Eleftheria terrae: one gene and its partners. The protein of the gene in region 3 interacts with the protein of the main gene of each other region in a pairwise test. Links are inferred from orthologs where the notes say so. Each region holds a gene or a part of one and is shown on either strand. Other genes may lie near its edges.

Evidence for each region.
Region 1: the proteins of accC (region 3) and ribD interact in binary tests that used the Escherichia coli proteins (3 or more experiments, as listed by UniProt). The link is inferred for Eleftheria terrae from one-to-one orthologs.
Region 2: the proteins of accC (region 3) and cysM interact in binary tests that used the Escherichia coli proteins (3 or more experiments, as listed by UniProt). The link is inferred for Eleftheria terrae from one-to-one orthologs.

The regions. Positions count from the first base shown.
Region 1 is NZ_CP106951.1:4,881,188-4,891,617, forward strand. Bases 3,568-6,329 are described here. They hold ribD (bifunctional diaminohydroxyphosphoribosylaminopyrimidine deaminase/5-amino-6-(5-phosphoribosylamino)uracil reductase RibD), read right to left. Parts: upstream 5,611-6,329; coding sequence 4,525-5,610; downstream 3,568-4,524. Other genes in these bases: ribBA (bifunctional 3,4-dihydroxy-2-butanone-4-phosphate synthase/GTP cyclohydrolase II), read right to left, coding at 3,568-3,659; N7L95_RS21840 (riboflavin synthase), read right to left, coding at 3,735-4,367; N7L95_RS21850 (GspH/FimT family pseudopilin), read left to right, coding at 5,762-6,329. Outside these bases: N7L95_RS21815 (serine/threonine-protein kinase), read right to left, coding at 1-251; N7L95_RS21820 (pyridoxal phosphate-dependent aminotransferase), read right to left, coding at 365-1,543; transcription antitermination factor NusB, read right to left, coding at 1,554-2,057; ribH (6,7-dimethyl-8-ribityllumazine synthase), read right to left, coding at 2,063-2,527; more of ribBA, read right to left, coding at 2,562-3,567; more of N7L95_RS21850, read left to right, coding at 6,330-6,400; type IV pilus modification protein PilV, read left to right, coding at 6,421-7,008; N7L95_RS21860 (PilW family protein), read left to right, coding at 7,005-7,877; N7L95_RS21865 (hypothetical protein), read left to right, coding at 7,874-8,452; N7L95_RS21870 (pilus assembly protein), read left to right, coding at 8,470-10,430. UniProt on the Escherichia coli protein: Converts 2,5-diamino-6-(ribosylamino)-4(3h)-pyrimidinone 5'-phosphate into 5-amino-6-(ribosylamino)-2,4(1h,3h)-pyrimidinedione 5'-phosphate.
Region 2 is NZ_CP106951.1:1,746,605-1,752,924, reverse strand. What follows is about bases 19-2,767. They hold cysM (cysteine synthase CysM), read left to right. Parts: upstream 19-814; coding sequence 815-1,720; downstream 1,721-2,767. Other genes in these bases: N7L95_RS07720 (NUDIX domain-containing protein), read left to right, coding at 2,513-2,767; trmB (tRNA (guanine(46)-N(7))-methyltransferase TrmB), read right to left, coding at 1,690-2,382. Also shown: more of N7L95_RS07720, read left to right, coding at 2,768-3,037; N7L95_RS07715 (sulfurtransferase TusA family protein), read left to right, coding at 3,064-3,291; UTP--glucose-1-phosphate uridylyltransferase GalU, read right to left, coding at 3,393-4,259; N7L95_RS07705 (valine--tRNA ligase), read right to left, coding at 4,307-6,320. UniProt on the Escherichia coli protein: Two cysteine synthase enzymes are found. Both catalyze the same reaction. Cysteine synthase B can also use thiosulfate in place of sulfide to give cysteine thiosulfonate as a product.
Region 3 is NZ_CP106951.1:4,415,975-4,426,442, forward strand. Bases 7,669-10,468 are described here. They hold accC (acetyl-CoA carboxylase biotin carboxylase subunit), read right to left. Parts: upstream 9,844-10,468; coding sequence 8,494-9,843; downstream 7,669-8,493. Other genes in these bases: prmA (50S ribosomal protein L11 methyltransferase), read right to left, coding at 7,669-8,477; accB (acetyl-CoA carboxylase biotin carboxyl carrier protein), read right to left, coding at 9,986-10,456. Also shown: N7L95_RS19760 (ribonucleoside-diphosphate reductase subunit alpha), read left to right, coding at 1-2,627; N7L95_RS19765 (ribonucleotide-diphosphate reductase subunit beta), read left to right, coding at 2,849-4,066; N7L95_RS19770 (histone H1-like DNA-binding protein), read left to right, coding at 4,274-4,795; N7L95_RS19775 (DUF167 domain-containing protein), read left to right, coding at 4,856-5,185; N7L95_RS19780 (carbohydrate kinase family protein), read right to left, coding at 5,418-6,329; N7L95_RS19785 (zinc-ribbon and DUF3426 domain-containing protein), read right to left, coding at 6,381-7,526; more of prmA, read right to left, coding at 7,572-7,668. UniProt on the Escherichia coli protein: This protein is a component of the acetyl coenzyme A carboxylase complex; first, biotin carboxylase catalyzes the carboxylation of the carrier protein and then the transcarboxylase transfers the carboxyl group to form malonyl-CoA.

The DNA of each region.
Region 1 (10,430 bases), 460 kb from region 3 along the record:
GCATAGCGGCCGATGTAGCCGATGGTCGGCAGGTCGTCATAGACCGGTGGGCGGCCGTTGGCGCGGGCCGCGGCGGCGGTGCCCAGCAGGTCCTCGGCGTCGGGGCCGAAGACCGAGGCGTCGCTGCCGTCCGGGTTCAGCGGCGTGGGTGCCGTCACGCTGGATTCGTCCTGCCCGGCCCCGCGGGCGGCACGCTCGGCCTCCAGCGCCTGTTCAGGCGTGAGGGCAATGACGGTCTTCTGGAATTCCACGACGCCAGCTTAGACGAAGCAATAGACGTGCTCAACAACCATAACCGTGACAAATGTCCCGGAAACAGGGGGCTCCAGTAACCCGCCGTGACGCAGTGCGCAAGACGCTTGCATCAAAGTGCGGCTTGCAACCGCGCCACCGCTTCTTCCAGCAGGTCCATCCGGCTGGCATAAGACAGGCGGATATAGCGCTCCGCAGCGGCGCTGCCGAAGTCACGCCCCGGCGTCAGTGCAAGCTGGGCGCGCTGCATCAGCTCGAACACGAAGTCCCAGCTGCTGGCATGGTGGGCGGAGCAGTCGGCCCAGGCGTAGAAGGCGCCGTCGGGCAGCACCGGCACGGTGAGGCCCAGCCGGTTCAGCGCCGGCACCAGGAAATCGCGGCGGCGGCGGAATTCGGCACGGCGCCGCTCGTATTCGGCCAGGCTCTCCGCCTCGAAGCAGGCCAGCGCCGCATGCTGCGCCACGGTGGAGGGGCAGATGTAGAGGTTCTGCGCCAGCTTCTCCACCACCGGCACCATGGCCTCAGGCACCACCATCCAGCCGAGCCGCCAGCCGGTCATGCTGAAGTACTTCGAGAAGCTGTTGATCGTGACGATGTCGTCGCCCAGCGCCAGCGCGCTGTGGCCATAGGTATCGTCGAAGCTCAGGCCCAGGTAGATCTCGTCGACCACCGTCACGCCCTGCTGCCGGCGCACCAGCTCGGCGATCGCCCGCATCTCGCTCGGATGGATGGAGGTGCCGGTGGGGTTGGAGGGGGAGGCCAGCAGCACCCCGCGGGTGCGCTCCTCCCAGGCCGCCTCGACGGCGGCGGCACTGAGCTGGAAGCGCTGCTCCGGCCCGCTTGGCAGCAGCACCGGGCGGCCCTGCGCGGCCGACACGAAATGGCGGTTGCAGGGATAGCTCGGGTCGGGCATCAGGATCTCGTCACCGGCGTCGACCAGGGCCAGGCAGGCCAGCTGCAGGGCGCCGGAGGCGCCGGCAGTCAACACGATGCGCCGGGCCGGCACCTGCACCCCGAAGCGGGCCAGGTACCAGGCGCTGATGCGTTCGCGCAGCTCGGGCAGGCCGAGTGCGGGGGTGTACTGCGTGCGGCCGCCGCGGATGCAACGCTCGGCGGCCTCCTGCACCAGTGGCGCGGCGGTGAAGTCCGGCTCGCCGATGTTCAGGTAGATCATCGGCCGGCCGCCCCGGGCGGGATCGCAGACGGCGCTGCGGGCCAGCTCGTCGGCCGCCTTTGCGCACTCCATCACATAGAAGGGCTCGATCTGCCCGGTGCGCGCGGCGAACTTCATCGGGCGCTGCTCAGCGGCGGGCGTTGCGGGCCGCTTCGACCTCGGCCGGCCGCAAGTCGACGGCCGCCTTGTCGAGCACGCCGTTCACATACTTGTGGCCGTCGGTGCCGCCGAAGCTCTTGGCCAGCTCCACCGCCTCGTTGATCGCCACCTTGTAGGGGATGTCGATGCAGTGCTTGAGCTCGTAGGCGCCGATCATCAGCACCGCGTGCTCCACCGGCGACAGCTCGGTGGTCTTGCGGTCGACATGGCGCGACAGCAGCGCGTCGATGTCGGCGGCCTCGCGGATGCAGCCGTACAGCAGGGCGTCGAAGTGGGCTGCGTCGGCCTTGGAGAAGCCTTCGATCTCGGCGCGCACATGCGCCTCGATCTCGGCACCTTCCGCGCCGGACACCAGCCACTGGTACAGGCCCTGCAGCGCAAACTCCCGCGAGCGCCGGCGGGCCGACTTCTGCTGCGGGCGCTTGCCCTGGGGTTTGGCCGGCGGCTTGCCGGCGGATTTGTCGTCGGGCATGCTCATCACGTCAGGTCTTCCAGCAGGTTGGCCATCTCGACCGCCACGCGCGCAGCGTCGCGGCCCTTTTCCTCGGCACGGGCCCAGGCCTGGGCCTCGTTCTCGACGGTGAGGATGGCATTGGCCACCGGCAGCTGGTGGTCGAGCGAGACACGAGTGACGCCGGCGCCGCTTTCGTTGGCCACCAGCTCGAAGTGATAAGTTTCGCCGCGGATGATGCAGCCGAGCGCGATCAAGGCATGGAAGCGCTCGCTCTCGGCCATGACCTGCAGGGCCACCGGCACCTCGAGCGCGCCGGGCACTGTCACATGCTCGATGTGCTTGGCCGATACCTTGAGCGCATGCAGCTCCGCCAGGCAGGCTTCGGCCAGCTTGGCGGTGATGGGTTCGTTGAAGCGGGCCTGCACGATGCCGATGCGCAGGTCTTCGCCATCGAGTTCAATTGCCTGGCCCTTGTCTGCGCCTTGCATGGGATGTCCTTTGAGTAGGGGGTTGGTGCGCGGCTCAGGCCTCGGGGCCGAAGAAGCCGGTCACTTCGAGGCCGTAGCCGACCATGCTCGGCATGCGGCGCGGGCTGCCGAGCAGCTTCATGCGGGTCACGCCCAGGTCGCGCAGGATCTGCGCGCCCACGCCATAAGTGCGCAGGTCGATCTGGCCGCGCTGGCGCAGGCGCTCGGTGGCCTCCGGGCGGAAGTGCTCCAGCATGTCCTCGGCGCTTTCGCCGCAGTTCATCAGCACCGCCACGGCGCGTGGCTCCTGCTGCAGCCGCGCCAGCGCCTTGCCCAGCGGCCAGGAGTGGCTGCATTCGCCAGCGTCGAGCAGGTCGAGCACCGACAGCGGCTCGTGCACGCGCACTGCCACTTCGTCTTGCTCGTTCCACTCGCCGACGGTCAAGGCCAGATGCAGGCCGTCGGAGCGGTCGCGGTACGCGATGCAGCGGAATTCACCCTGGGCGGTGCGCAGCAGGCGTTCGCCGGCGCGCTGGATGAGGGTTTCGTTGCGGCTGCGGTATTCGATCAAATCGGCAATGGTGCCGATCTTCAGGCCGTGTTCGCGGGCGAAGATCTCGAGGTCGGGCAGGCGCGCCATGCTGCCGTCGTCGTTCATGATTTCGCAGATGACGGCCGCCGGCGTCAGCCCCGCCATGCCGGCCAGGTCGCAGCCGGCCTCGGTATGGCCGGCGCGCATCAGCACACCGCCCTCCTGGGCCTGAAGCGGAAAGATGTGGCCGGGCTGGACCAGGTCACGCGCGGTGCTGTCGCGCGCCACCGCCACCTTCACGGTCTGCGCCCGGTCAGCGGCCGAAATGCCGGTGGTGACACCCTGCGCCGCCTCGATCGAGACGGTGAAGGCGGTGCCGTGCTTGGTGCCGTTGCGGGTGGCCATCGGCGGCAGCTGCAGGCGCTCGCAGCGTTCCTTCGTCAGGGTGAGGCAGATCAGGCCACGGCCGAACTTGGCCATGAAGTTGATCGCTTCGGGCGTGACATGGTCGGCGGCGAGCACGAGGTCGCCTTCGTTCTCGCGGTCTTCTTCGTCGACCAGGACGACCATGCGGCCGGCAGCCAGCTCGGCGATGATTTCAGGAACGGGGGAGATGGGCATGATGGGGCGCAATTGTAGGTGAGTGGCCTGCCCGCGCCGGCCTTCGCCGGGCCCGCGCAGCGCCGTCCTGGCAGCTTACGCGGCAGGCTTCACGCCGGCCGTGAGCATGCGCTCGACGTAGCGGGCGATGAGATCGATCTCGAGGTTCACCCGTGAGCCGGCACGCAGGCTGCCGAGGGTGGTGTGCTCGAGCGTGTGCGGGATCAGGTTGATGGTGAACTCGCTGCCCTCGGCGAGATCGGTGACGCGGTTGACGGTCAGGCTGACGCCGTTGACGGTGACCGAACCCTTGTAGGCGAGGAAGCGCGCCAGCTCGGCCGGCGCGACGATGCGCAGCTCCCAGGATTCGCCGATCGGCGCAAAGTGGCTGACCTGGCCGATGCCGTCGACATGGCCGCTCACCAGGTGGCCACCCAGGCGGTCCTGCGGGCGCATCGCCTTTTCGAGGTTGACCGGCCCGGCAGCATCGAGGCCGGCGGTCTTGTCGAGGCTTTCGGCCGAGATGTCGATCGTGAAGCGGGCGGTGGCCGGGTCCATCGACGTGACAGTCATGCAGGCGCCGTTGAGCGCGATGCTGTCGCCGAGCTGAACGTCGTCCAGGTAGCCGGGCGGGGCCTGGATGGACAAGCGCTTGCCGTGGGCGGCCGTGGCACCGATGGCCTCGGCCGTGACGATGCGGCCGAGGCCGCTGATGATGCCGGTGAACATGACCCCATTGTCGCAGGTCATCGGCCGGCGTGTGAGGCGCTGCGCGGCCGGCCGTCGTCCCGCAGGGTGCCCGGGCGCGCATGGAATGCTGGCGGCCCGCACGCGTCGTGCGCGCGACTGCCTCGCGGCATGGCCACGGCCGACCTCGCCCCGCCTGTCAGTCCGGGTGGCGCTCCCTGCGGCGGGCGCGCAGGCGGAGGTCGTCGCCCAGGCGCTCGACGTCGATGAACTCCAGCGCACGAGCCTCGCCCAGCGCGGCGAGCGGGCCGAACTGCATCATCTCGCGGCCCAGCCCGATGAGCTTGGGCGCCAGGTACACCAGGAATTCATCCACCAGGTCGGCCTCGACCAGCGCACCGTTGAGCCGGTGCCCGGCCTCGACATGCAGGTCGTTGACCTGGCGTGCGGCCAGGTCGCGCAGCATCGCCGACAGGTCAACCCGCCCCCGCGTGGCGGGCAGCACCACCACCTCGGCGCCCGCTGCCTGCAACGCGGCGCGGCGTTCGGCATGGTCCTGGGCGGCGTAGACCAGCACCGACCCCGGCACCTGCAGCAGGCGGGCGTGCGCCGGCGTGCGCAGTTGCGAGTCGAGCACCACGCGCAGCGGCTGGCGGGGGGCCTCGACCTCCCGGACGTCGAGGCGCGGGTCATCGTCGAGCACGGTGCCGATGCCAGTGAGGATGGCGCCGGCCCGGGCGCGCCAGCGGTGGCCGTCGACGCGGGCTGCGGTGCCGGTGATCCACTGGCTGGCGCCGTTCTGCAGCGCGGTGCGGCCGTCCAGTGACGCCGCCACCTTCAGTCGCACCCAGGGCAGGCCCCGCGTCATGCGCGAGAAGAAGCCGGGATTGACCTCGCGAGACGCCTCCTCGAGCAAGCCGACGCTCACCTCGATGCCGGCCGCCCGCAGTCGCTCGATGCCGCGGCCGGCCACCAGGGGATTGGGGTCCTGCGTCGCCACCACCACCCGCCGCACGCCTTCGCGCACCAGGGCGTCGGCGCAGGGCGGCGTCCGCCCGAAATGGCTACACGGCTCCAAGGTCACGTAAGCGGTCGCATCACGGCCGCTGTGCCCGCGCACCTTCATGTCGGCCAGCGCCCGCGCTTCGGCGTGGGGGCCGCCGACGCGGTCGGTGCGGCCGGTGCCGATCACTTCTCCGTCTGGCGACACGAGCACGCAACCGACGGCCGGATTGGGTGGGCTCAGGGGTGCGGAAGCGCGCGCCAGCTCAAGCGCGGCCTGCATGTGAAATATGTCTCGATCCCCGTCGCTCACGGTACTTGTCTCATTTGTTACAAATTCGGGGGCTAGGCAAAACCCAGCCTCCTGTGCCGTTGCGCACACCGTTCGTCACAGAGAATGCGCAAGTCACCCACTCCATCGCCAGAATCGCGCCATGCAAAAAAATCGCCCCCCACTGGTGCCCCGCCGGCTGTTTGCCGGACCGGCCCGCTCGGCCGGGTTCACCTTGATCGAGCTGATGGTCACGGTGACCGTCGTGGCGATTGTCATGGCGCTCGCGGCGCCGAGTATGCAGGCGTTTCTGACCAGCCGTGCGATCGCCTCGCATGTGGACGCGTTCGGTTCGGCAGTGCGGCTGACACGCTCGGAGGCGTTGAAGCGCAGCGGCACGGCCAGCATGTGCATGAGCGTGACGACGGAAGAGGCGGCCCCCACGTGTGCCGCCGACGAGGATGGCGGGTGGCATTCCGGATGGCTGGTGTTTGCCGATCCGGACGGCGACGGTGCCTACACCGCAGAAAGCGAGGAGTTGATTGCGGTGCAACAGCCGCTGACGTCCAGCGGCGGCGTGACCTGGAATGCCAACTCGACGTCCATCACCTTCCGCGCCAACGGTTTGGCCACCGCGAGCGTGATGGCAACCATCACCTTCGATCCCAAGATGCCCTCCGATGCGTCTGAGCGCGACCGTTTCGTGCGAACGCGCTGCCTCACGGCGCAGGGGCGGCTCGGCAAGTGCATCGTCCAGACGGGCGATCCGGACGGCAGCGCCGGCTCGGGCGAGGGGACGTAACCATGAGATCAGCATCCATAGTGAAGCAGTCATTGCAGGGCCCGCGGGCCGTTCTTCGCAAGCGCCAGCAGGGCGTGTCGCTGATCGAGATCCTCGTCTCGATCTTGATCATGTCTTTTGGCGTTCTCGCTTTGGCGGCGTTGATCGGCAACGCGAGCCGCTACAACAAGACCACCGAGTTCCGGTCCATTGCGACGCTGCTGGCCGCCGACATCGGGGACCGTATGCGGGCGAATCCGGCCGGCGCGATGGCGGACCAGTACAACCTGAAGAACGATTACGCCGAGCTTGACGAAGCGCCAGAGGTTCCCGATTGTGCCGACCCCGCCAACTGCACGCCGGCCGAAATCGCAGATCGGGACATGGCGGAGTGGCGCGGCAATCTGTTCCGCTTGCTGCCCGGAGGCAATGCCTATGTCGACCGCGACAGTGCGAGCAATGCAGTGAATGTCTGGATCGCCTGGAAAGACCCGGGCAGTAGTTCCGACGTAGATCGGCCCGAAGGCGAGTGCCCGGGCGGGTACGCATCGGGCGATGACGCTGGCAGCGGCGAAGAAGCGGAAGCCGAGGCTCCTCCGCGGTGTTCGTATTTCAGGATCGAGCTATGAAGAGCAGATTGCAGCTTCGCCAGCGGGGCTTGTCGCTGGTCGAGGTGATGGTGTCGCTGGTGATCGGCCTCGTGGTGATCGGTGTGGTGCTGTCCACCTACCTTGGGGCCGGGGTGGGTGGGCGCCATAGCAGCGCCATGGCACAGATCACCGAAGACGCAACGGTCGCCTTGAACATCATGCGGGCGCAGATCGAGATGGCCGGCTTCAGTCAGCCCAACGCAGTGGACACCGATGGCCGCTGGGCCAAGGCCTATGCCGGCTCGGCGATTTTCGGCTGCGACAAAGGTTTCAAGGACGCCAAGAAGAGCCTGCAGGAACTGATTGCAGGCGGCTGCAACGCCGAAGGAAGCAATGACGCCATTGCTATCGCCTATCAGGCGGATGCCAGCACGGTGGTTGTCACCAGCGACGGCACGCCGGCTGATTGCCTCGGCCAGAACCTGCCGCTCGACGGGGGCATCTACGTCGCCTACAACCGCTTCTACGTTGACACTGGTGCCGACGGCGTGACCCCAGCGCTCTATTGCCGTGGCAACGGTGGTGGCGATCCCAGTACAACGTCCCATCAGCCTCTGGTCGAGAACATTGTCGGGCTCCAACTCAACTATGGCGTGGCCAACGTCGCTACGCCGACCCAGGTGGCGCGCTACCGGAACGCGGCGGATCTTGCCCCGGACGACTGGAACCGCGTGATCGCCGTGCGCGTCTGCGTGGTCGTTCAAAGTGCGGACAACGTGATGGACGAGGCCACCGCCTACTACGGATGCGACGGCACCAAGGTCGACCCAGCCGATGGCGACCGCAAGATGTACCGCGCCTTTCATTCGACCATCGTGTTGCACAACCGCCTGGGGGCACCTGCATGACCGAGTTCTCGCAAGTGCGGCGGCTTGACCGCCCGCGAAAGAAGGTGGCTGTCCGGGCGCAGTCCGGCGTGGTGCTGCTGGTGGTGCTGGTGATGCTGGTGGTCATCGGCTTCACCTCGGTCAGCGTGATGCGAGGCGCCCTGAACGCGGACCTCGTGAGCAACAACGAACGCATGCAGACACTGGCGACCCAGGGCGCACAGATCGGATTGCGCTATTGCGAGAGTTTGCTCAGGCTGTCGGACCCGCAGCGCGCGGAGAAGGGCTTCAACCTGCAGCCGAAGGCCACCGGAGCGAAGGCCGCATGGGAGACGGCAGACAAGTGGAGCGACGCGACGGTTCGCGTCCAGGTCCCCGACGAGTGGCTCGAGCCCGAGGACAACTCGGTCGACCTGATCACGCCGGAATGCATGGCGGAGATGAGCACGATGGGCACCGCTGATGTGATCCTCGTGACCGCCCGCGGATTCAGCCCCGACTACACCGCCAACGCCGAAACCAAGGCGACCGAGAGCGGCACGGTGATCTGGCTGCAATCGATCCTGCGCCTGGCGCCTGCGCCGGCAGCGCCGTGAAGAACAAGGAGAAAACAATGAAGCCCACAGCATGCGCTCCGCAGCGCTCCGTGTTTTCCAGAACCGTGGTGTGTGTCACGGTGGTGGCCCTGCAACTTGGCGCGTTGACGCCTGCCTGGGCGGCCGATACCGCGCCTTCGCAGAAGCCGCTGCTGCGTCGCGAGGGCGGGGTGCCGAAGGCCAACGTGATGCTGACCATCGACGATTCCGGCTCGATGCGCGCCAATCACATGCCGGAGAACACCTTCAAGGTCAACGGCTACGACGTCACCTTGCCCTACACCGGCGCTGCCCGGGTCATGGACGTCCTGCCGGACGATCCGACCCCGCTCGGCAACATGACCATTCTGGGCAGCGTCACCGCGATCAGAAACAGCAACTCGGTCTTCCAGCGCCAATTCCGTTCGCCGGATGTCAACTCCATCTACTACAACCCAGAGGTCCGCTACCTGCCCTGGATGAAGCCGGGCGGTGGCCGCTTCCCGGATGCGGTTCCCACGAGCGCATACTGGAATCCGGTGGACACGACGCAAGGGACGGTCGACTTGACGGCGACCATTTCTTCGTCGAGGAAGCGGTGGTGCACGAACCCGTCGACTGACGCCTACTGCCCCACTGCCGATGCGCAGGTGTCGCGGGGCTTGTACTACCGCCTGAAGGCGGGCACCGACCCGAGGGTCGCGGCCAACTACGTCCAATACGACATCAACGACAGCGGCCCATTTCCGAAGGCGGCTGGGCGCACCGACTGCACCGGTGCGACCTCCTGCACCCGTGACGAGGAGCGCAAAAACTTTGCGAACTGGTTCACCTTCTACCGCACCCGGATGTTCCTGACGAAGGCAGCAATTTCGGAAGCGCTGCATGGCGTCGATAACACCGTGCGCATGGGCTGGGGCTCCATCAACCATTCGACGGTCGCTGACATTCAAGGCGTCAACACGTCCGTCATCCGGATGGGCGTGAACGATCTCGACGCCACTCAGCGCTCGGCCCTCCTCACGCAGATCCAGAGCAAGACCTTCATCGCGAACGGTTCGACGCCGCTGCGTACCGCGATGGACACGGTGGGCGTCTACTTCCAGCGCAATGACGCGAAGGGGCCCTGGAGCGCGAAACCCGGCACCGTGACGGGCGCTGCCGACCTGTCCTGCCGTCGCGCCTACAACATCCTGATGACCGACGGCTACTACAACGACAGCTACAACGCCGCGGGCAACGCCGATAACACCAATGGTGATTCCTATGCGAGCTCGGCGCCGACGGGAGCCGCTTACACGCGCTACACCGCCGAACGGCCCTACAAGGACGACTACTCCAACACCCTCGCCGACGTGGCGATGAAGTATTGGAAGAAGGATCTGCGCCCGGACCTGGCCAACAAGGTCAATCCCCAGCCCGCGACCGATGAGGTGCCCGGCGGCGACCCTGCGTACTGGCAGCACCTGACGCAGTTCACCGTCGGCCTGGGCGTCAAGGGCACCCTCGATCCGAAGAAGGACTTGCTCGCGCTGACCAAGGGCACCAAGTCCTGGACGGACGACGAGATTGATGACCTGTGGCACGCCGCCGTGAACTCACGTGGCCGCTTCTTCTCCGCCACGAATTCGGGCGAGCTCGCCAAGGCCATTTCCAGCGCGCTGGGTTCGGCGGCGGGTCGTGATGGGCTGAAGGAAGCGGGTGTGGCGTCGGCCGGTCCCATCCTGCAGGATGGCAACCGCAAGTACGTGCCCAGCTATACCTCGGTCAAGTGGACTGGAGAGCTGGAGGCGTTCTCTCTCGACGCGAACGGCGTGGCGGGCAGCACGCCCCTGTGGAAGGCGAGCGAAAAGCTGCCGGCCCACGGACTGCGCCAGATCTACACCTGGGACGCCGTCAACAAGAAGGTCGTGCCCTTCACCTGGGCCGGCATGCCGGACGCGACCCGCAAGCTGATCGGCACTGATGTGTCCGAATCCCTGGTCAATTACCTTCGCGG
Region 2 (6,320 bases), 2.7 Mb from region 3 along the record:
TTGCGCTGTGCTGCGGGCTGCGGCGGTCGCCGGGTGTCAGCGGCCGACGTCGGCCGAGTAGGCCATTGCGAAGCGCCACCCCTTGGCCTGCAGCGCGAGCTCCAGCTGCCGACGCCCGCCGTCGGGCGGGGCAGTCGTCCACCCTTGGATGGGCGCCGATGTGCTGCTTCATCGGCACGTCCTCCAGGCCGATGCCTCGGCCAGGGCTGGCCATCACAACGCGCCAGCTGAAGGCGGTAGACAGCCTGCCGCTTGGTCGTGACAGGGCTTGGTGACGACGATCGGGAAATGGGTCGGCTTGGAGACAGTCGGCAGGCCGCCTGCCAGCACCGCCGCACGGAAGTCGTTCCAGTGGGCCTGGGCCTGCGCGCCGGTTTCAGCCGGTGCCGCCGGCACGGCATTTATTGCGAGACCGTCAGCAGGTCCCCGGCTTGAATCGAGGACAACGAGCGAGTGATGGAGGGCACGACGCCGCGCTGACCGGCTCAGGAGAAGAACGAGCGGGGCAGGGCGACGATGCATGTCGACCAACCGGCGCCTCGTGGCGCTGGCTCTTGCGAACAACTGCGGCGGAACAACTGCGGGAATGCGGCGGAAACGGTGAGTGCTTCCTGACCATGCTGGTGGTGCCCAGAGTCGGACTCGAACCGACACGCCATCGCTGGCGAGGGATTTTGAGTCCCTTGCGTCTACCTATTTCGCCATCTGGGCAGAAGGGGGTGAAGAACTTCACCCCGCGTGCGAGCCGCCGATTATGTCATAGCCTCGGGCGAGGCCGGGGCAAGCCTGAGACAATCGGCGCAGGAGAACGCTCATGCCTGTGTACAAGACGATCGAAGACACCATCGGCCGCACGCCGCTCGTGAAACTGCAACGCCTGCCGGGGGCCGACAATGAGCGCCGCGGCAATGTTGTCCTGGGCAAGCTGGAAGGCAACAATCCGGCAGGCTCGGTGAAAGACAGGCCGGCCATCAGCATGATCCGCCGGGCCGAGGAGCGGGGCGAGATCAAGCCGGGCGACACGCTGATCGAGGCAACCTCGGGCAACACCGGCATTGCGCTGGCCATGGCGGCGGCCGTCCGCGGCTACCGCATGCTCCTGATCATGCCGGAAGACCTCAGCGTGGAGCGCGCCCAGACCATGAAGGCGTTCGGTGCCGAGCTGATGCTCACGCCCAAGGCCGGCGGCATGGAATACGCGCGCGACCTGGCAGAGCAGATGCAGCGCGACGGCAAGGGCCGCGTGCTCGACCAGTTCGCCAATGCCGACAACCCGCGGGTTCACTACGAGACCACCGGGCCGGAATTGTGGGAAGAGACCGAGGGCCGCATCACCCACTTCGTCAGTGCGATGGGAACAACCGGCACCATCACCGGCGTCTCCCGCTTTCTGAAGGAGAAGAACCCGCAGGTGCGTGTCATTGGTGCACAGCCCAGCGAAGGCTCGCGCATTCCCGGCATCCGCAAATGGCCCGAAGCCTACCTGCCGAAGATCTACGACCCGAGCCAAGTCGATGAGCTGGTGCATGTGAGCCAGGCCGATGCAGAGGACATGGCACGCCGCCTCGCCGCGGAGGAGGGCATCTTTGCCGGCATCTCCGCCGCGGGTGCCTGCTGGGCCGCCCTGCAGCTGGCCCGGCAGGTCGAGAACGCGACCATCGTGTTCGTGGTCTGCGACCGCGGCGACCGCTACCTGTCGACCGGCGTCTTCCCGGCCTGATCTCCGGCCCGCTCCCGGCCCGGCTCCCCGGCCCGCGCTGCAGATGGATGCGAGGGTGCGCCGCCGTCCAGGGTGGCCTGCACCTGCCACAGCGGGTGGCCGGAGGCGGCGTACTTCAGCTCGAAGGGCGTCAGCGCGGTGCCCTCGGCCACCAGGGGGCGCAACGCGGCAACCTGGCCCGCCTGCCGCAGCGCCAGCGCGAACTCTTGCGCATACAGCTGCCAGTTGGTGCGCAGCTCCAGCTGCCCGCCGAGGGCCAGCAACTCGCGCCAGCGCGGATGGCCATGCCAGCGTCGCTGCAGGTGTTCGGCTTTCGGCCAGGGGTTGGGGTAGAGCAGGTAATGGTGGGCCAGCGTGACCCCGCGCTCCGCCAGCAGGGCCCACAGGTCGGTCGTGTCGGCACGCAGCAGCAGCGCATTCGCGGGCAGGGTGTCGGCCAGCTTGCGTCGGCCGCGCTCCAGGCGCTCGGCCGACTGGTCGATGCCGATCACCAGGGCGGCGGGGTGTCGCCGGGCCAGCACCGCGGTGCTTTCGCCGGTACCGCAGGCGCTGTCCAGCACCAGCGGGCAGCGGCCGTCCCAGCGCTGCGCCAGCCGTTCGAAGGCTTGCTGGCTGTAGCCGGCCACCGGCCGCAGGAAGCGGCTGCCCAGATGACGGGCCACCACCTGCGCCAGGCGGGGATGCGGGCCGGGCTGGTTGCTGGTGACACAGCGAGAGGCGGCGTGCCGAGGTGACAGCGCCGGCGGCGCGGACTCGTTAGCATGCGAAGTTCTCGACACAACATGAAAGTGCATGGTGAAGGACTTCAGATTCTGCCCCTGTTGTGCCACGGCCTTGCAGACGCAACATGACGGCGAGCGCGACCGGTTGCGCTGCCCGGCCTGCGACTTCACCCACTGGAACAACCCGACGCCGGTGCTGGCGGCCATCATTGAGCTGTCGGACCGTGACAACCAGATTCTGCTGGCCCGCAATGCCGCCTGGCCGGGTCGCATGTTTGCCCTGATCACCGGCTTCATGGAAGCGGGCGAAAGCCCGGAAGACGGCATCCGGCGGGAGATCGCCGAGGAAACCTCGCTGTCGGTGTCCTCGCTGACCCTGCACGGGGTCTGCGACTTCCAGCGCATGAACCAGGTGATCATCGCCTATCACGCGGTGGCGCACGGCGAGATCGTGCTGTCGCCCGAGCTGGCCGAATACCGGCTGTTCACCCCGCACACCGTGCGGTGCTGGCCGGGCAGCACCGGGCTCTTGCTGGCGCAGTGGCTGCGCGCCCGCGGTCATGAGCCGCAATGGATGGAATGGCCCAAGCCCTAGAATGGCAGCTTCAAGGACACACGCGCATGGACATCCACAAGGAACTCGACACCCGCGGGCTCAATTGCCCGCTGCCCATCCTCAAGGCCAAGAAGGCGCTGGCCGAAATGCACAGCGGCGAGTTGCTGCGGGTGGTGTCGACCGACCCGGGTTCTCTGCGCGACTTCCAGGCTTTTGCGAAGCAGACGGGCAATGAGCTGATGGACCAGCAGACGCAGGACAAGGAGTTCATCCACGTCCTGCGCCGCCGCTGAAGAGAGGCGCCCGCGCGGGCTTCTCCAGCACCGCGCTCCAGGCGAAAAAAAAGCGGCGCCCGGGCGCCGCTTTGTCGTGAAGCGCCTGACGGCGCTCGGTGTCACAGGTCCAGGTTCTGCAGGTATTCGCGGAAGCCGGGGCCCAGTTGCGGGTGAGCCAGGGCCAGTTCGACCGAGGCTTGCAGGAAGCCTTCCTTGCTACCGCAATCATAACGAGTGCCTTCATAGCGATAGGCAAACACCTTCTCCCGACGCAGCAGGCCGGCGATGCCGTCCGTCAGCTGGATCTCGCCACCCACGCCCTTGGGTTGGCGGCGGATCTCGTCGAAGATGCCCGAGGTCAGGATGTAGCGGCCTGCCACGCCCAGGCGCGAGGGCGCGACTTCCGGAGCCGGCTTCTCGACGATCTGCTGGATGTCGACCAGGCGGTCGTTGACCGCAATGCCGTCGACGATGCCGTAGCGGCGGGTGTGCTCGGGCGGCACTTCCTGCACGGCGACGATGGTGGCCTTCCAGTCGGCGAACTGGTTGACCATCTGCTTCATCACCGGGGGACGGCCCACCATCAGGTCGTCGGCCAGGATCACGGCGAAGGGGTGGCCGTTGACCAGGGTCTCGGCGCACAGCACCGCATGGCCCAGGCCCAGCATCTTCGGCTGGCGCACGAACACGCATTCCATGTCGTCCGGCTTGATGGACTGCAGGATGCGCAGCATCTCGTGCTTGCCGGCCGCTTCGAGCTCGGTTTCCAGTTCGTAGGCCATGTCGAAGTGGTCTTCGATCGGGCGCTTGGTGCGACCGGTCACGAAGATCATTTCGCGGATACCGGCTTCATAAGCCTCTTCCACGGCGTACTGGATCAGCGGCTTGTCGACCACCGGCAGCATCTCTTTGGGCTGCGCCTTGGTGGCGGGGAGGAAGCGGGTGCCGAGGCCAGCGACGGGAAAGACGGCTTTAGTGACGTGCATGTGTATTTTCCTCCTGAAATATCGAGTGGCAGACCGTACTGCAAGCTTCAAGCCAGCCTGGAGATCTGATCACGCACCTTTTGGAGCGTAACAGTGAATTCTTGCAGCCGTACTTTTTCCTGTTCCACCACGTTAGCGGGTGCACGTGCCACAAAACTTTCGTTACTAAGTTTCCCTTGGGCCTTGGCGATCTCGGCTTCCAGGCGTTTGATTTCCTTGCCCAGGCGCTCGCGTTCGGCGGCCGCGTCGATCTCGACGTGCAGCGCCAGACGCACCGCGCCCTGCACCGCCACCGGCGCCTGGGCGGTGGCTTGCGCGAAGGCCGCCTCGTCGTCGAAGACCTTCACTTCGCTCACCTTGGCCAGCGTCTGCAGCAGCGCCGCCGCCTGCGTCACGAAAGCCGCGTCGCCGACGGTGTAGAGCGGCACCCGCTCGGCCGGCGACAGGCCCATTTCGCTGCGCAGGGTGCGGCTGGCTCCGACCAGGGCCTTGAGCTGCTCGACCCAGGCGTCGGCCTTCGGGTCGATGCGCTCCAGCTGGGCCTGCGGATAGGGGGCAAGCATGATGGAATCGTCAGCGTCGGCCGCCTTGCGGCCGGCCACCGGCGCGACCTTCTGCCACAGCTCCTCGGTGATGAAGGGGGTGATGGGGTGCAGCAGGCGCAACACCGTTTCGAGCACCCGGATGAGGGTGCGGCGGGTGGCGCGCTGCTGGGCCTCGTTGCCATTGGCGATCTGCACCTTGGCGATTTCGAGGTACCAGTCGCAGTACTGGTCCCAGACGAACTGGTAGATGGCGTTGGCGACGTTGTCGAGCCGGTACTCGGCAAAGCCCTGTTCCACCGCGTGCTCCACGCGCTGCAGCTCGCCGGTGATCCAGCGGTCGGCCTGCGAGAACTCGAGCCAGCCACCCGGGGCGCAGTCGGCCGGGCCGTGCTCGGCCAAGCCGCAGTCCTTGCCCTCGCAGTTCATCAGCACGAAGCGGGTGGCGTTCCAGAGCTTGTTGCAGAAGTTGCGGTAGCCCTCGCAGCGCTTGGAGTCGAAGTTGATGTTGCGGCCCAGGCTGGCCAGCGCCGCGAAGGTGAAGCGCAGGGCGTCGGCGCCGTAGCCCGGGATGCCCTCGGGGAATTCCTTCTTGGTGGCCTCACGCACCTTCGAGGCGGTCTCGGGGCGGCGCAGGCCGGTGCTGCGCTTCTCCAGCAGCGGCTCCAGCCCAATGCCGTCGATCAGGTCGACCGGGTCGAGCACGTTGCCTTCGGACTTGCTCATCTTCTTGCCCTGCGCGTCGCGCACCAGGCCGTGGATGTAGACGTCGCGGAAAGGCACCTGGCCGGTGAAGTGCACCGTCATCATGATCATCCGGGCGACCCAGAAGAAGATGATGTCGAAGCCGGTGACGAGCACCGAGGAGGGCAGGAAGAGGTCCATCTCCTTGGTCTGCTGGGGCCAGCCCAGCGACGAGAAGGGCACCAGCGCAGAGGAGAACCAGGTGTCGAGCACGTCCTCGTCGCGGCGCAGCTCGCCGTCGTAGCCGGCGGCGCGGGCCTGGGCGCGCGCCTCGTCCTCGCTGCGGGCGACGAACAGCTGGCCGTCGTTGCCGTACCAGGCCGGGATCTGGTGGCCCCACCAGAGCTGGCGCGAGATGCACCAGTCCTGGATGTTGTTCATCCACTGGTTGTAGGTGTTGGTCCACTGCTCGGGCACGAAGCGCACGCGGCCGTCCTGCACCACCTCGATGGCTTCCTCGGCGATCGACTTGCCGTTGGCGCCCGGCTTGCTCACGGCGACGAACCACTGGTCGGTCAGCATCGGCTCGATGACCTGGCCGGTGCGCTCGCAGCGCGGCACCATCAGCTTGTGCTTCTTGACGTCGACCAGGAAGCCCTGGGCCTGCAGGTCGGCCACCACCTGCTTGCGGGCCTCGAAGCGGTCCAGGCCACGGTAGGCGGCGGGGGCTTCGTCGTTGATCTTGGCGTCCAGCGTCAGCACGCAGATCATCGGCAGGCGATGGCGCTGGCCCACCGCATAGTCGTTGGTGTCGTGGGCCGGCGTGACCTTGACG
Region 3 (10,468 bases):
ATATTGAAGATGTGCAGGATCACGTCGAGCTGGCGCTGATGCGCGGCGGCCACCACGAGATCGCGCGTGCCTACGTGCTGTACCGCGAGCGCCGCTCGCAGGAGCGCGCGCGCCAGGGCGAGCTGCCCGCCGCCGCTGCCGAGCCGACGCTGACGGTGCTGGACGGTGGCCAGCGCGTGCCGCTGGACCTGGGCAAGCTGCAGGCGCTGATCGAGTCGGCCTGCGCCGGCCTGGGCGCCGACGTCAAGCCGGAGCCGATCTTTGCCGAGACCAAGCGCAACCTGTACGACGGCGTGCCGATGGAAGAGGTGTTCAAGGCCTCCATCCTGGCGGCCCGCACGCTGATCGAGAAGGACCCCGGCTACACCAACGCCACCGCGCGCCTGTTGCTGCACACCATCCGCAAGGAGACGCTGGGCGAGGAAACCACCCACGAGCAGATGCACGAGCGCTATGCCGAGTACTTCCCGACCTTCGTGAAGAAGGGGGTGGACGCGGAGCTGCTGGACGAGAAGCTGCTGCAGTACGACCTGAAGCGCCTGGGCGAGGCCCTCAAGGCCGATCGCGACCTGCAGTTCGACTACCTCGGCCTGCAGACGCTGTACGACCGCTATTTCCTGCACATCGACAGCCAGCGCATCGAACTGCCGCAGGCATTTTTCATGCGCGTGGCCATGGGCCTGGCGCTCAACGAGATCGACCGCGAGGCGCGCGCGATCGAGTTCTACGAAGTGCTGTCGAGCTTCGACTTCATGTCGAGCACCCCGACCCTCTTCAACGCCGGCACCCGCCGTTCGCAGCTGTCGAGCTGCTACCTGACCACGGTGCCTGACGACCTGGACGGCATCTACGAGGCCATCAAGGAAAACGCGCTGCTGTCGAAGTTCGCCGGCGGCCTGGGCAACGACTGGACCCGGGTGCGCGCGCTGGGCTCGCACATCAAGGGCACCAACGGCAAGAGCCAGGGTGTCGTGCCCTTCCTGAAGGTGGTCAACGACACCGCGGTGGCGGTCAACCAGGGCGGCAAGCGCAAGGGCGCGGTCTGCGCCTACCTGGAGAGCTGGCACCTGGACGTCGAGGAATTCTTGGAGCTGCGCAAGAACACCGGCGACGACCGCCGCCGCACCCACGACATGAACACGGCGAACTGGATTCCCGACCTGTTCATGCGCCGCGTGATGGAGAACGGCGAATGGACGCTGTTCTCGCCCGCCACCTGCCCGGACCTGCACGACAAGTTCGGCCGCGACTTCGAGGAAGCCTACACGCGCTACGAGGACAAGGTGGCACGCGGCGAGATCAAGCTGTTCAAGAAGGTGCGCGCGGTCGACCTGTGGCGCCGCATGCTGTCGATGCTGTTCGAGACCGGCCACCCCTGGATCACGTTCAAGGACGCCTGCAACGTGCGCTCGCCGCAGCAGCACGTCGGTGTCGTGCACTCCTCCAACCTGTGCACCGAGATCACCCTGAACACCAATGACGGCGAAATCGCGGTCTGCAACCTGGGCTCGGTGAACCTGTCGCGTCACATCAAGGACGGCGGCATCGATCACGACAAGCTGAAGAAGACGGTGGCGACGGCGATGCGCATGCTCGACAACGTCATCGACATCAACTACTACGCCGTGAAGAAGGCGCGCGACTCCAACATGCGCCACCGTCCGGTGGGCCTGGGTGTGATGGCCTTCCAGGACAGCCTGTACGAGCTGCGCATCCCCTACGCCAGCCAGGCGGCGGTGGAGTTCGCCGACCGCTCGATGGAAGCGCTGTGCTACTACGCCTACTGGGCCTCGACCGAGCTGGCAGCCGAGCGCGGGCGCTACTCCAGCTACCGCGGCTCGCTGTGGGACCGCGGCATCCTGCCGATCGACTCGCTCGACCTGCTGGCCGAGCAGCGCGGCGGCTATGTCGAGGTCGACCGCAGCCGCACGATGGACTGGGACGCGCTGCGCGCCCGCATCCAGCAGTACGGCATGCGCAACTCCAACTGCGTGGCGATCGCGCCGACCGCGACCATCTCGAACATCGTCGGCGTGGATGCGTCGATCGAGCCCTGCTTCGGCAACTTGTCGGTCAAGTCCAACCTGTCGGGCGAATTCACCGTCATCAACGAGTTCCTCGTGCGCGACCTGAAGCAGCTCGGCCTGTGGGACGACGTGATGGTGATGGACCTCAAGCACTTCGACGGTTCGCTGCGCCGCATCGACCGGGTGCCCGAGGACCTGAAGCAGCTGTACGCGACCGCGTTCGAAATCGAACCCGCCTGGCTGGTGGAAGCGGCCGCACGTCGTCAGAAGTGGATCGACCAGGCGCAGTCGCTCAACATCTACATGGCCGGTGCGTCGGGCAAGAAGCTCGACGACACCTACAAGCTGGCCTGGACGCGCGGCCTGAAGACCACCTACTACCTGCGCACCATCGGCGCGACGCATGCCGAGAAGTCCACCATCAAGGCGGGCCAGCTCAATGCGGTGCCGACGCAAGGCGGCTCCGTCGGTGGCTACTCGGCAGTGGATGCAGCCGCTGCTGCAGCGCAGGCGCAGATCGCTGCGGCCGTGGCCAGCGAGCCGGCCACCGACGTGAAGTTCTGCGCCATCGACGACCCCACTTGCGAGGCTTGCCAGTAAGGCAAGGCCCGTGAGCGATGCGAGCCGCACGGGCTTGCATCGCTCACTGCCCGAGGGCGATCACACACCTCGGGCAGTACATCGATTGCGATGTCGATTCGCGTGTCTCATCAGGCGCTTGAAGCGATGCACGACCGCAACAAGTTCGTCGTGCGAATGTCAAGAAGTGCTTGGTGTTTGAACACAACACTCTCATAATTCACCGCTACAGGATGTCCACCATGTTGGCCTGGGAAGAAGAAGTCACTCCCTCGAATCATCAATCGACGAGCACCGCGCACAACCTCACCAGTGAAGCGCGGGCCATGTCCCCGTCGCCCCAACATCCGGTGTCTTCCTTCCCCACCTCTTCCTCCACGGCGGCAACGCAAGCTGCACATGCCGCATCGGCTGCATCGAGCCAGGTGCGCGCGAGCAGCGAGCGTCGCGTGAACGTCGCCGACAAGCGCATCATCAACGGCCAGACGGACGTCAACCAGCTGGTGCCCTTCAAGTACAAGTGGGCCTGGGAGAAGTACCTCGCGACCTGCGCGAACCACTGGATGCCGCAAGAGGTGAACATGTCGCGCGACATTGCGACATGGAAGGACCCCAACGGCCTGACCGACGACGAGCGCCGCATCATCAAGCGCAACCTCGGCTTCTTCGTCACTGCCGACTCGCTGGCCGCCAACAACATCGTGCTGGGCACCTACCGCCACATCACGGCGCCCGAGTGCCGGCAGTTCCTGCTGCGCCAGGCGTTCGAGGAGGCGATCCACACGCACGCCTACCAGTACATCGTCGAGTCGCTGGGCCTGGACGAGAGCGAGATCTTCAACGCCTACCACGAGGTGGCGTCGATCCGCGACAAGGACGAGTTCCTGATCCCGTTCATCGACAAGATCATGGACCTCAACTTCCACACCGGCACGCCCGAGAACGACCAGCAGCTGCTGAAGTCGCTCATCGTGTTCGCCTGCCTGATGGAAGGCCTGTTCTTCTACGTCGGCTTCACGCAGATCCTGGCGCTGGGCCGCCAGAACAAGATGACCGGCGCTGCCGAGCAGTACCAGTACATCCTGCGCGACGAGTCCATGCACTGCAACTTCGGCATCGACCTGATCAACCAGATCAAGCTGGAGAACCCGCACCTGTGGACGCCGGAGTTCAAGGCCGAGATCAAGGCGCTGTTCCTGAAGGCGGTGGAGCTGGAGTACCGCTATGCCGAGGACACCATGCCGCGTGGCGTGCTGGGCCTCAACGCTTCGATGTTCAAGGGCTATCTGCGCTATATCGCGAACCGGCGCGCCACGCAGATCGGCCTGGAGGAGCTCTTCCCGAACGAGGAAAACCCGTTCCCGTGGATGAGCGAAATGATCGACCTGAAGAAAGAGCGCAATTTCTTCGAGACCCGCGTCATCGAGTACCAGTCCGGTGGCGCGCTGTCTTGGGATTGAAGCGCGGGCACGAACGCTGCTCTCCAGGTCATGATGAAGAGATCAAGATTTGCAGCCAGTGACCAGCGGACTCAGAAACCGCAGGCACTGTCTGCCACCCCATTCACCGTACCAGGGCGTCTCTCCAAGACAGTCCAACGGGCGGTGAATCGCTGCGCTGTATCGAGCGGCGCAGTGATCTTTGCAACTTGATCAAGGAGAATCGATATGGCAACTGCAAAGAAAGCGGCCGCGAAGAAGGCTGCTCCCGCGAAGAAGGCCGCACCGGCCAAGAAGGTCGCCGCCAAGAAGGCAGCACCGGCGAAGAAGGCCGCTGCACCGGCGAAGAAGGCCGCTGTGAAGAAGGTCGCTGCGAAGAAGGCAGCACCGGCGAAGAAGGTTGCTGCGAAGAAGGCAGCGCCGGCCAAGAAGGTCGCCGCCAAGAAGGCAGCACCGGCGAAGAAGGTCGCGGCCAAGAAGGTCGTTGCCAAGAAGGCCGCTGCTCCGGCGAAGAAGGCCGCACCGGCCAAGAAGGCTGCTGCGAAGAAGGTCGCGACCAAGACCGCCGCTGCCAAGAAGCCGGCTGCCAAGAAGGCCGCTGCCAAGAAGGCTGCGAAGAAGCCCGCTGCGAAGAAGGCTGCTGCTGCGCCTGCTGCGGCTCCTGCGACGAAACCGGCCGCTGCTCCGGCTGCGAAGACCACGCTCAGCCCTCAGGCGGCCTGGCCCTTCCCGACCGGCGCGAAGCCCTGAGTCGTCCCAGCGCACTCTCAAGCCCGGCTCCGGCCGGGTTTTTTCATGGCGGCTCACAGCATGCCGAGCGGAGGTTCCCCGGTGGCGGAATGGCCGAGTTATCTGCGACGCAGCAGGCAGGGGCTGGAGATCGACCTCAGCGTGATTCCGAATGCCCGGCGCACCGAGCTGGTCGGCCTGCACGACGGTGCCTTGCGCCTTCGCCTGCAGGCTCCACCGGTCGACGGCAAGGCCAACGAAGCGGTGCTGCGGTGGCTGGCTGAGCGCCTGCAGCTGCCGCGCCAGCGGCTGGAACTGCTGCGCGGGCACAGCCACCGCCGCAAGACCGTGCTGGTGGCGTATGAGGGCGATGCGACGGTGTTGATCGAGCAGCTGCAGCCGCCGGCCTGACAGCCGTGCCCGCCAAGGGCGACAGCGGCCATGCCGTGCTGCGCAGCAGCGCGAGCGGGCCCGCCGGGGCCGGTGCGACCCCTGGGCTGGCTGGCAGGTGGCGGCGAGCCGGCCTCTGCCACGGCCACCCGCGCTGCAGCCTCAGCCGCGCATCACGGCGCGGCGCCCGGCCGGCGGCACGCCGGTCGCTCTGCCTGCGGCGCCTCCGGGGCCTTTTTGTTCCGCGGCAGCGTCAGTCGTCCAGGGCCAGCGCCGCACGATCCAGCGTGTGGTTCTGCGGTCCGTTGCAGGCGATCTTGATGGCGCCCACCCGGTTGCCCAGCTCGGCGCAGCGCTTGAGGCTCCAGCCGCGCTCCAGGCCGTAGAGCAGGGCGCCGCGGAAGGCGTCGCCGCAGCCCGTGGGGTCGACCACGCTGGTGGCCTTGATGCCGGGCACCCGCTCGGCCCGGCCTTGTGTCCAGACTTCGCAGCCCTCGGCGCCCAGCGTCACGACCACGCCCTGCAGGTGCGAGCTCGACAGCTCCGCGAGGCTCTGGCCGGTGCGCTCGGTCAGCAGCTTGGCTTCGTAGTCGTTGACGGCGACCCAGGTGGCCAGCGAAACGAAGCGCCGCAGTTCCTCGCCGTTGAACATGGGCAGGCCCTGGCCCGGATCGAAGATGAAGGGAATGCCGGCGGCCGCCAGCTGCTCGGCATGGCTCAGCATGGCCTCGCGGCCGTCCGGCGCGATGATGGCCAGCTTCACGTCGTCGCGGCGCTGCAGCTCGGTCTCGTGCGCGAACTGCATGGCGCCGGGGTGGAAGGCGGTGATCTGGTTGTTGTCCGCGTCGGTCATGATGATGGCCTGCGCGGTATAGCTGTGCGGCACGGCCCGTACATAGTCGGTGGCCACGCCCCAGCTGCGCAGGCGGTCCAGGTAGTCCTGGCCGTCGGCGCCCAGGGCTGCCACCACCAGCGGCTCGCCGCCCAGCAGCTTGTGCGTGTAGGCGATGTTGCCGGCACAGCCGCCGAACTCGCGCCTGAGCGTGGGCACCAGGAAGGAGACGTTCAGGATGTGGATCTGCTCCGGCAGGATCTGCTCCTTGAAGCGTCCGTGGAAGTTGGTGATGGTGTCGAACGCGAGGGAACCGCAGATCAAGGCAGACATGAAAGACTCCTGTGGAGGATGGCGGTGGCGGATGGCCGCTGCGCGGCCCGGCTAAGGATAGAAGGCTTCGACCGTGAAACCGGCAACACGTTGTCCCGGCGTGCTGAGTTCCAGCGACAGCGAGACTTCGCTGCGGGCGCCGATGGTGTCGGCCGTGCCGAAATCGGCGGGCGACAGGGCGCGGCGTGCCACCAGGTCTCCGTTGGTGTCGGTGAGGCTCAGGTCGATGGAGGGCAGCGCCAGCGGCACCGCGCCGCGATTGCGCAGCAGCACCGTGAGGCGGTAGGCATCGCTGCCGGTGCCGCGGGTCAGGCTGCTGCTGTCGAGCACGACGTCATCGATGCGGCGCAGCGGGCCGATGCGGCAACCCGCCGCCTGGCAGAGCTGCGTCAGCAGGGGGCGCAGGCCGGGCCGGTACACCGCGAGCCAGTCGCGCCAGTGCAGCGCCGCCTGCAGCGTGAGGGCTGCGGCCAGCAGCAGGGCAAGCAGGGAAAGGGCCAGCCGCATTCCCGGCGTGCGCCAGCGGGCCTGGCTTTCGGCCTGGCGCAGGAATTCGGGTGCGTGGCGGGCCTCGTCCTTGCGCTTGGCCGGCTTGCGCCCCCGCTTGCGCGGCTCGGCGGCCGGCCGGGGTTGCCAGGCGGGCGCACCGGTGGCGGGCGGCGCCGCCTCCAGCTCTTCTTCCTGCAGGTCGCTGTCGTAGCGGGCATTGGCGAAGCCGTCGTCGGCGTCGCGTTCCTGCTCGGGGCCGTAGGTGCTCTGGTCGAGAAAGCGCGAGTCCAGCACCTCGTAGGCGGTTGGCGCCTCGTCTTCTTGCTCTTCCTGGGCCGCCCTGGCTGCATGCGGCTCGGCCAGCGGGGCGGGCGCCACCGGCGCCGCAGGTGGTGGGGGGGGAGGCGGAGGAGGAGGAAGTGGTGGTGGCGGAGGTGGCGGAGGTGGCGGCTCCGGCCGGGCTTCAGGAGCGGCCGGCGGTGGCTCGGCCATCACCGGCGCCTCGGTGCCCGCGGACGGGCGCTTGTAATCGGGGCTGATGACCTCGGCCGGCGGCAAGGGGTCGCGGTCGAGGTCGAACAGGCCCTCGATCGCGTTGAACACCTCATTGCAGCGCCCGCAGCGCACCCAGCCTTCCGAGACCTTCAATTGGTCCTGCACCACCCGGAAGGTGGTGTGGCAGGCAGGGCAGCGGGTGGCCAGGCTCATCGGGCAGGCACTCTCATCAGGCGCAGGCGCAGGCGGTGGCCTGGCTCAAGCGGCAGCACCGACGCGGGCCGTCATCAGGATCCAGCCATCCTCGCTGTCGCTCACCTCGAGCGAGCACCAGGAGGCATAGGCGTCCTTCAGCTCCTGCTCCTGGCGCTGCAGGATGCCGGCGAGCACCAGGTGGCCACCGGCCTCGACATGGCCGGCCAGCAGCGGTGCCAGCAGCTTCAACGGCGTCGCCAGGATGTTGGCCAGCACCAATGGGTACTGCCCCTGGGCCAGCTCGGGCAGCCCGGCATGGAGCGTGACACCGTTGGCTTCGGCATTGGCCCGGGTCGACTCGACGGCGGCAGGGTCGATGTCCACCGCGTCGATGGCCGTGGCGCCGTGCAGCGCGGCACCGATGGCCAGGATGCCGGAGCCGCAGCCGTAGTCGAGCACCCGTGCCCAAGCGCCACGTCCGGCCTCCGCCTCGCGGGCGATCCAGCGCAGGCACATGCGGGTGGTCGGATGGGTGCCGGTGCCGAAGGCCAGGCCCGGGTCGAGCCGGATGTGGCGGCTCGCCTGGGCCGGTGGCTGGTGCCAGCTGGGCACGATCCAAAAGGCCGGCGTGATTTCCACCGGCGCGAACTGCGACTGGGTGAGGCGCACCCAGTCCTGCGCCTCGACCGCCTGGATGGCCACCACGTGGACGTCCTCGGCCCAGTCCTGCGCCAGCAGCAGGGTGGCGGCTTCGGTGGCTTCGGGCTCGGTCTGGAACAGGGCCCTCAGTGTCGAGCGGTCCCAACCTTCGCGCGGCGCCGGCATGCCGGGCTCGCCGAAGAGGGCGTGCTCGGCCTCGGTGTCGGCATCGGCGTCCTCCACCGAGACCGACAGCGCCTCCAGCTCCATCAGTGCGTCGGACACCGTCTCGACGTCGGCCTCGCGGGCCAGCAGGACAAGCTCGTACATGGTGGCGCCCGTCGCTTCAGCGCTTGTGCTGGCCAAGCCAGCCTTCGAGGTAGTGGATGCTGGTGCCGCCCTCGATGAACTTGGCGTCCACCATCAGCTCGCGGTGCAGCGGGATGTTGGTCTGGATGCCTTCCACCAGGGTCTCGGACAGCGCGATGCTCATGCGGGCCAGGGCCTGCTCGCGGGTGTCGCCGTGCACGATGACCTTGCCGATCATCGAGTCGTAGTTGGGCGGCACGAAGTAGTTGGTGTAGATGTGCGAGTCCACCCGCACGCCAGGGCCGCCGGGCGCGTGCCACATCGTGATGCGGCCGGGCGAGGGCGTGAACTTGTACGGGTCCTCGGCGTTGATGCGGCATTCGATGGCATGCCCGCGCATCGCGATGTGGCGCTGGGCGAAGGGCAGCTTCTCGCCGGCGGCGACGCGGATCTGCATCTGCACGATGTCGATGCCGGTCACCAGCTCCGTCACCGGGTGCTCCACCTGCACGCGGGTGTTCATCTCGATGAAGTAGAACTCCCCGTTCTCGTACAGGAACTCGAAGGTGCCGGCGCCGCGGTAGCCGATCTTCTTGCAGGCGTCGGCGCAGCGGGCGCCGATCTTCTCGATGATGCGGCGCGGGATGCCGGGCGCGGGTGCTTCCTCGATGATCTTCTGGTGGCGCCGCTGCATCGAGCAGTCGCGCTCGCCCAGGTAGACCGCATTGCGGTGCTGGTCGGCCAGCACCTGGATCTCGACGTGGCGCGGGTTCTCGAGGAACTTCTCCATGTAGACCGACGGGTTGCCGAAGGCCGCACCGGCCTCGCTGCGCGTGGTCTGCACCGCATGGATCAGGGCGGCCTCGGTGTGCACCACCCGCATGCCGCGCCCGCCGCCACCGCCGGCGGCCTTGATGATGACCGGGTAGCCGACGCTGCGGGCGATCTTGATGATCTCCTTCGGGTCTTCGGGCAGGGCGCCTTCGGAGCCGGGCACGCAGGGCACGCCGGCCTTGATCATGGCGTTCTTGGCCGAGACCTTGTCGCCCATCAGGCGGATCGACTCGGGGGTCGGCCCGATGAAGGCGAAGCCGCTCTTCTCGACCCGTTCGGCGAAGTCGGCGTTCTCGGACAGGAAGCCGTAGCCGGGGTGGATCGCCTCGGCGTCGGTCACCTCGGCCGCCGAGATGATGGCCGGCATGTTGAGGTAGCTCTGTGCCGAGGGGGCGGGGCCGATGCACACCGCCTCGTCGGCCAGCTTCACGTACTTGGCGTCGCGGTCGGCCTCGGAATAGACCACCACGGACTTGATGCCCATCTCACGGCAGGCGCGCTGAATGCGGAGCGCGATCTCGCCGCGGTTGGCAATGAGGATCTTCTTAAACATCTTGATCGGCTCGATGGCCGCGCGCGGAGCGCGCAGCACGATACGCTGTCGGCAACAACCCCGCCGGGAGGCAGGGTCGTGCGTCGAGTCTCACGCCGCAGCTTGCGGCAGGGCGGTGCGTCGGTTCGGGCACCGGGCCAGCTCACTCGATGATGAACAGCGGCTGGCCGTATTCGACGGCCTGGCCGTTCTCGCACAGGATCTTGGTGACCGTGCCGGACTTGTCGGCCTCGATCTCGTTCATGATCTTCATGGCTTCGATGATGCAGATGGCCTCGCCTTCCTTGACCTGCTGGCCCAGCTCGGCGAAGGGCTTGGCGCCGGGGCTGGAAGCGCGGTAGAAGGTGCCGACCATCGGCGACTTCACGACGTGGCCGCTGATCTCGGCCGGCGCGGCCGGCACGGGGGCCGCGGCCGCCGGTGCCGGCGCGGCGGCAGCCGCCTGTTGCGGCGCCTGCTGCATCACGGGGGCCGGCATGTAGGGCGCCGCACTGGCGACCTGGCCATCTGACTTGACGATGCGCACCTTGCCGTCGGCTTCGGTGATCTCCAGCTCCGAGATGTTCGACTCGGACACCAGATCGATCAGTGTTTTCAGCTTGCGTAGGTCCATGGTGCTCTCCAA